Regions from separate parts of the Micromonospora sp. NPDC049151 genome, predicted to be linked through region 2. Evidence: riboswitches for the same ligand, from Rfam matches in the RefSeq annotation. Region 2 holds a riboswitch; the other holds the start of a gene.

Region 1 (3,398 bases), on a different contig from region 2:
GACCGCGCGGACCACCTCCGCGACTGTGACACCGTCGGGCAGCGTCCGGCCGGTGCCGTTGACGATCAGTTCCACGTGCGCTCCTTCCCGAAGCGATCCGGGGTGAAGGGGGCGAGCGCGGGATCCGGCTCGCCGGTGACGATCAGTTCGGTGACCAGGTCGGCGGTGACCGGGGTGAGCACGATGCCGTGCCGGTGGTGCCCGGTGGCCGCGAGCACGCCCGGCCGCCCGGGCAGCGGCCCGATGATCGGCGCGTTGTCCGGCGTACCGGGACGCAACCCGGCCACGGCCTCCGCCAGCTCGTACTCGACGAGTTCCGGCACCAGCTCGGCGGCGGCGCGCAGCAGCGTCAGCACCCCACCGGCGGTGACAGCGGTGTCGGCGCGCTCCTCGACTGTCGCCCCGACGACGACCTCACCGCTGTCCCGGGGCACCAGGTAGACCGACTCGCTGTCCGCGTACCCCCGGATCACGTGCCGGAAGCCCGGCGGGCCGCCGCCCGGCGCGCGCAGCCGCAGCACCTGGCCCTTCACCGGGCGGACCGGCAGGCTGGTCAGCGCCGCCGCGCCGCAGCCGGCCGCGACCACCGTGACGCGGGCGTCCACGTCGGACAGCGCGCCGACGCGGGCGGGGCGCAGCTCCGCACCGGCGCGTTCGGCGGCAGTGCGCAGCGCGGCGACCAGCCGCCGCGGGTCGACCTGGTGGTCGCCGGGGGCCACCGCGCCGCCGCGCACGCGCGGCGCCAGCGCCGGTTCGCGGTCGCGCAGCTCCGACGGCCGCAGCGGCGTGATCGGCAGTTCCAGACCCTGTTGGTACGACCACAGCCGCCCCGCCTCGGCCAGGTCGTCGGCGGTGAGCCCGACGACGAGCGTGCCCTCGGTGCGGTACCCGATGTCGACGCCGCTCGCCCCGGCCAGCTCGGCTGCGAAACCGGGCCAGCGGGCGGCGGACTCGACGAGCAGCGCGGTCAGCTCGTGCTCACCGAAGTACGCCTCGGCGACCGGCGACAGCATCCCGGCGGCCACCGACGAGGCGCCCGACCCGGGCCGGTCGTCGTGCACCACCACGCGCAGTCCGCGCTGCGCGCACCGCCACGCGATCGCCCACCCGATCGGCCCGCCCCCCACCACCGCCACGTCGGTAAGGAAGGGCCCCCTTTTAACGCCTCCGGTAGAGGAAGGGCCCCCTTTTAACACGTCAGCGCCCGCATCAGCTCGGCGGTGGCGTGTGCGGGATCGGCGGCCAGGCTGAGCGCGCCGACCACCGCCACCCCGTACGCCCCGGCGGCCCGCAACGTCGGCACGGTCCCGGCGGTGACCCCACCGATCGCGATCACCGGCACGCTCACCGCCTCGGCGACCGCGCGTATCCCCTCGGGGCCGATCGGATCCGGCAGGCCGGCCTTGGTGGTGGTGACGTGGCACGGGCCCACGCCCAGGTAGGTCGCGCCCGCGTCCACCGCCACGCGGGCGCCGGCCGGCTCGCGGGCGGTCGCGCCGAGCACGGCGTCCGGGCCGAGCACCCGGCGCGCGGCTGCGACCGGCAGGTCGTCCGCGCCGACGTGGCCCCCGGCGGCGTCCACCGCGAGCGCCACGTGCAGCCGGTCGTTCACCAGGCACCGCGCCCCGTACGGCCGGCAGGCGTCGACCACCAGCCGGGCCAGCTCGTACGCCTCCCGGTCGGTGGCGTCGTCCTCCACACGCACCTGTACGACGAGGTCGGCGCCCGCTACGGGCAGGGCGGCACGCAGCACGGCGAGCGGGTCACGCCCCGGCCGGGTGTCGGTGATGAGATGCAGTCGTCCCAGGGACAGCACGGCAACGCTCCTCCCTGCGCCGGCATTACCCGGATCAGGTTCGACGGTCGGGGGCTCCCAGCCCCCCTCTCAGCCCGGTCCGCACCGGGCTCCCGTGGGTCACTTGCGGCCTACCGTACGACGCCTCCCGCCCGTACGGAAGCCCTCCGTAACGTTCCTCCCACGCCAACGCGCGCCGATCTTGCAGTTGTCGCCCCCGCAGAAGCCGCGAAACGGGCACCCGAGGGGCAGAAACTGCAAGATCGACGCGCGGACGGTGGGGCGGGCGTCAGAGGATGGCGTCCAGGGCCTCCAGGTCCTCGTCTGAGGGCTGCCAGGTTCCCGCCTCGGCGTTGGACTTCACCTGCTCTGGGGTCGTCGCGCCGGCGATCACCGACGTTACGGCGGGACGGGCGGCCAGGCCGCCGATGGCCACCTGGAGCATGCTGATGCCGCGCTCGGCCGCGTACGCCTCGATCGCCTCGATGACGTCCCAGCGCGCGGCGGCCAGCCGTTCGGCGTACCGGCCGCCACCGGCCAGCCGGCTACCGGCCGGGGGCGCCTCGCCCCGCTTGTACTTGCCGGTGAGCAGCCCGTTTGCGAGCGGGAAGAACGGCAGCATGCCCAGGCCGAACCGCTCGCAGGCCGGGATGACCTCGTCCTCGACGCCGCGTTCCAGCAGCGAGTAGTGGTTCTGCGCGGAGATGAACCGGGTACGGCCCTGCGACGACGCGGTCCAGTCGGCGTCGGCGATCTGCCACCCGGCGAAGTTGGAGTTGCCCAGGTAGCGCACCTTGCCGGCGGTCACCAGGTCGTTCAGCGCGGCCAGCGTCTCGTCGATCGGGGTGCCCGGGTCGGGCTCGTGCATCTGGTACAGGTCGATGTGGTCGGTGCCGAGCCGGCGCAGCGACGCCTCGACGGCGCGGGCGATGTAGCGGCGAGCGCCCCGGGCGCCGTGGTCCGGCCCGTTCGCGCCGTTCATGTCCATGCCGAACTTGGTGGCCACCACCACGTCGTCGCGGCGGCCCTTGAGCGCCTGACCGAGCAGTTCCTCGGAGGCACCCTGCGGCTCACCGTAGATGTCGGCGGTGTCGAAGAAGTTGATCCCGGCGTCGAGCGCGGCGTCCACCACCGCCCGGGTGCCGTCGAGGTCGAGCTTGCGGCCGAAGTTGTTGCAGCCGATACCGACAACGGACACCACGAGCCCGGAGTCGCCCAGCCGGCGGAAGGTCATCTCACTCACGAGATCCACCCTATGCCCGCTCCCCGGGGCCCACCCTCGGGTAGCAGCTCAGCCCACGTCCCAGACCGGCTCCGGTGTCTCCACCACGTCGCCGTCGCCACGGAACAGCACGAACCGGTCGAAGGTACGGGTGAACCACCTGTCGTGGGTGACAGCGACGACCGTTCCCTCGAACGCGGTCAGCCCGGCCTCCAACGCCTCGGCCGAGGCCAGGTCGAGGTTGTCCGTCGGCTCGTCGAGCAGCAGCAGCGTCGCCCCGGACAGTTCCAGCAGCAGCACCAGGAAGCGGGCCTGCTGCCCGCCGGAGAGCGTGCCGAACCGCTGGTCGCCCTGACCGGCCAGCTCGTACCGGGACAGCGC
Region 2 (3,398 bases):
ACCGGGCTTCGAGTTCGGCGTTGTGCTCGTCGCCGCCGGTGATGTTCGCGGACAGGTAGACCGGCGGGCGCTGCCCCGCCGCGACCAGCCGGGCCACCACCTCGGCGACGATCTGCTGGGCGAGCAGCGCGGCGGTGATCGAGGAGACCGCGCCGACCGCGCCGCCACCGGGCAGCGGCAGCGTGGCGTCGCCGTACGGGGCGCCGTTGTCCAGTACCACGTCGGCGAAGTCGGCGAGCTTGCGGCCGGACGGGTGCCGCGAGGTCATCCGGGCCGAGTGCCGCGCCGAGGTGATCGCCACCAGGCCGTGCCCGCGTTCCTTCACGATGGACGCGAACTCGACCATCGCCCCGTTCACGCCCGAGTTCGAGGCGAGCACGAACACGTCCTGCGGCCGGATCGGCGCCAGCTCGTAGAGGCGGTGCGCCACCGCCGGGTCGCGTTCCAGCTTCGGGCCGAGCACGTCGACCGGGTCGCCGCCGACGAGCACCAGGTCACGCAACGCGATCCGGTTGGTGGGCACCAGCCCGCCGGCCCGCCCGGCGATCTCCATGGCCAGCGCCTCGGAGTGCCCGGTGCCGAACGCGTGCACCACCCCGTCGGCGCTCACCGCCGCCGCGATCAGGTCGGCCGCGGCGGCCACGTTGCGTCGCTGCTCGGCGGCGACCCGGCCGATGGTCTCGGTCACCACCGCCAGGTACGCCTCGGCGCTCACCGTCATGCTTCCTCCGTTTCCGCACACCGGGCGAGGATCGCCTCGGCCAGCGGGCCGGGCGCCTCGTCCGGGATCCAGTGGCTGACCCCGGACAGCGTCACGAACCGGTAGTCGCCGGTGACGTGCGCGGCGCAGGCCTGCGCCGCCGTCCGGCCGATCGCCACGTCCTTGTCGCTCCAGACGAACGTGGTGGGCACCCCGACCGGGGCGACCGCCTTCATGTCCGCCCCGGTCATCGCGCGGTACCAGTTCAGCGCCGCCGTCAACGCCTCCGGCTCGCGCATCGGCTCGGCGTACCGGGCCACCGCGCCGGCGTCGCCCACCCCGCTGAGCAGCCTGCGCAGCGCGGTGGCGTTCAGGGCCAGGAGCACCTTCTCCGCCATACCGGGCTTGCGGAACAACGTGATGTAGGCGGACTTGACCTTCTGCCGCGGGTCGGTGGCGAGCGCGTGCCCCATCGCGGCCGGGTGCGGCACCGACACCGCGGTCAGCGTCCGCACCCGCTCCGGGTGCGCCGCCGCCAGGCCCCACGCGACGATCGCGCCCCAGTCGTGGCCGACCACGTGGGCACGCGTCACCCCGAGCGCGTCGAGCACGGCCGCCGCGTCGGCCACCAGCTCCGGGATCCGGTACGCCCCGACGTCGGCCGGCCGCGCGCCGGGCGAGTAGCCGCGCTGGTCGGGCGCGTACGTGCGCAGCCCGGCGGCGTGCAGCGCGGGCGTGACCGCGTCCCACTCGCCGGAGTGCTGCGGGAAGCCGTGCAGCAACAGGACCGGGTCACCGTCCCCGGGGCCGCCGGCGCGTACCTCGAACGTCAGTCCCCGCGCATCCACCAGCATGATCGCCACCATACCGACACTCGCCCTGCTGGGCCGGGGCCCATTGTCGGTGCTAGCGTCTGCGACGAGACAACTTCACATCCGACAGGGGAGCGCACAGCGCTGAGAGTGCGGGCCGGTGCCCGCAGACCCTCGAACCTGATCTGGGTAATGCCAGCGCAGGGAGTTCGGTCGACCTCCAGCCGCGTCGCCGTCCGGTGACCACCGGGCGCGGCGTGCGTCTTCTCCTGGTTCACCTCGACGAACTGGGAGCCAACCGTGAACCACACCGACAGCAACCGCTGGCGTACCGTCGACATCGTCGTCGCCTCGGTCATCGCCGTCGCCTTCGGCGTCGTGTTCTGGGCCTGGGGCCTGCTCTGGAGCGCCACCGACGCGGCGTTCGCGTTCTTCCCGCCGGCCCAGGCCGTGCTCTACGGCGTGTGGCTGATCCCGGCGGTGCTCGCCGGCCTGATCATCCGCAAGCCGGGCGCCGCCCTGTACTGCGAGACGGTGGCCGCGATCGTCTCCGCCCTGCTGGGCAGCCAGTGGGCGGGGATCGTGATCCTCCAGGGCCTGATGCAGGGCATCGGTGCCGAGCTGGCCTTCGCGGCGTTCCGGTACCGCTCGTTCAAGCTGCCGGTGGCGGTGCTGGCCGGTGCGATGACCGGCCTCGGTGCGGCCATCTTCGACTTCGTCTACTGGAACAAGGCGCTCGACTTCGCCTCCTACCGCCTCCCGTACGCGCTGATCACGATCGTCAGCGCCACGATCGTCGCCGGCTTCGGCGCGCACATCCTCACCCGCGCCCTGGCCAACACCGGCGTCCTGGACCGCTTCCCCGCCGGCCGCGACCGAGCCCTGGTCTGACGGCTCGCACCACCCCACCCACCCCGGTGATCAAGGAGTTCGCGTCCGCCGGGCACGGTTTTCCGGACGCGAACTCCTTGATCACGCAGGCTGGGGCGGGAGAGGGGTGGTGGGGGGGTGAGCGGGGTGGTGCTGCGGGGGTTCGGGTGGCGGCACGGGGGACGTCGGCGCTGGGCTCTCCGTGGGGTGGATCTGCGGGTGGAGAGCGGCGAGCGGGTGCTGCTGCTCGGGCCCTCCGGGGCCGGTAAGAGCACCCTGCTGGCCGCGCTGGCCGGGCTGCTGCCGGAGGACTCCGGCGAGCAGGAGGGCACCGTCGAGATCGACGGGCTCGATCCGCGTAAGGCCCGCGAGCGCGTCGGCATCCTGTTCCAGGACCCGCAGACCCAGCTCGTGATGGCCCGCTCCGGCGACGACGTCGCGTTCGGGCTGGAGAACCGCGGCGTACCGGCCGACGAGATCTGGGCCCGCGTCGACGAGGCGCTGCACCGGGCCGGCTTCCCGTACCCCCGGGACCGCCCGACCGCCGCGCTCAGCGGCGGCGAGCAGCAGCGGCTGGCGCTGGCCGGCACGCTCGCGCTGCGCCCCGGCCTGCTGCTGCTCGACGAGCCCACCGCCAACCTCGACCCGGCCGGCGCCGCCCTGATCCGTCGGGCCGTCGCGGACGCGCTCGACCCGGACACCACGATGATCCTGGTCGAGCACCGGGTCACCGAGGCGTTGCCGCTCGTCGACCGGGTCGTGGTGCTCGAACCCGGCGGCGGGGTGCGCGCCGACGGGCCACCCGACGTGGTCTTCGCCGCGCACGGCGACACGCTGGCCGCCGCCGGGGTCTGGGTACCCGGCCACGTCGCGCCACCCCGGCACGCGGCCGCGCCGCCCGGCGACGTGTTGCTCACCGCGGAGCGGCTCGGCCTGCCGCCCCGGCTGAACCCCACCGACCTCCGGGTACGCGCCAGCGAGGCGCTCGCCGTCCTCGGCCCCAACGGTGCGGGCAA

What was found. A riboswitch is a leader RNA that binds a small molecule or an ion and turns the genes downstream of it on or off. The one in region 2 is predicted to bind thiamine pyrophosphate.
Region 1: linked by a shared signal. The riboswitch ahead of thiE (thiamine phosphate synthase) and the one ahead of AB0B20_RS13680 (ECF transporter S component) in region 2 are both predicted to bind thiamine pyrophosphate.

The regions. Positions count from the first base shown of each region.
Region 1 covers NZ_JBEZDP010000015.1:16,259-19,656, reverse strand. Annotated here, with positions in the region: gene thiS (sulfur carrier protein ThiS) at 1-75, opposite strand, end outside; gene thiO (glycine oxidase ThiO) at 66-1,196, opposite strand; gene thiE (thiamine phosphate synthase) at 1,190-1,816, opposite strand; TPP riboswitch at 1,811-1,922, opposite strand; gene AB0B20_RS18455 (aldo/keto reductase) at 2,085-3,047, opposite strand; gene AB0B20_RS18450 (ATP-binding cassette domain-containing protein) at 3,087-3,398, opposite strand, start outside.
Region 2 covers NZ_JBEZDP010000009.1:196,670-200,067, forward strand. Annotated here, with positions in the region: gene AB0B20_RS13670 (SIS domain-containing protein) at 1-721, opposite strand, end outside; gene AB0B20_RS13675 (alpha/beta hydrolase) at 718-1,554, opposite strand; TPP riboswitch at 1,631-1,737, shown strand; gene AB0B20_RS13680 (ECF transporter S component) at 1,813-2,403, shown strand; gene AB0B20_RS13685 (ABC transporter ATP-binding protein) at 2,521-3,398, shown strand, end outside.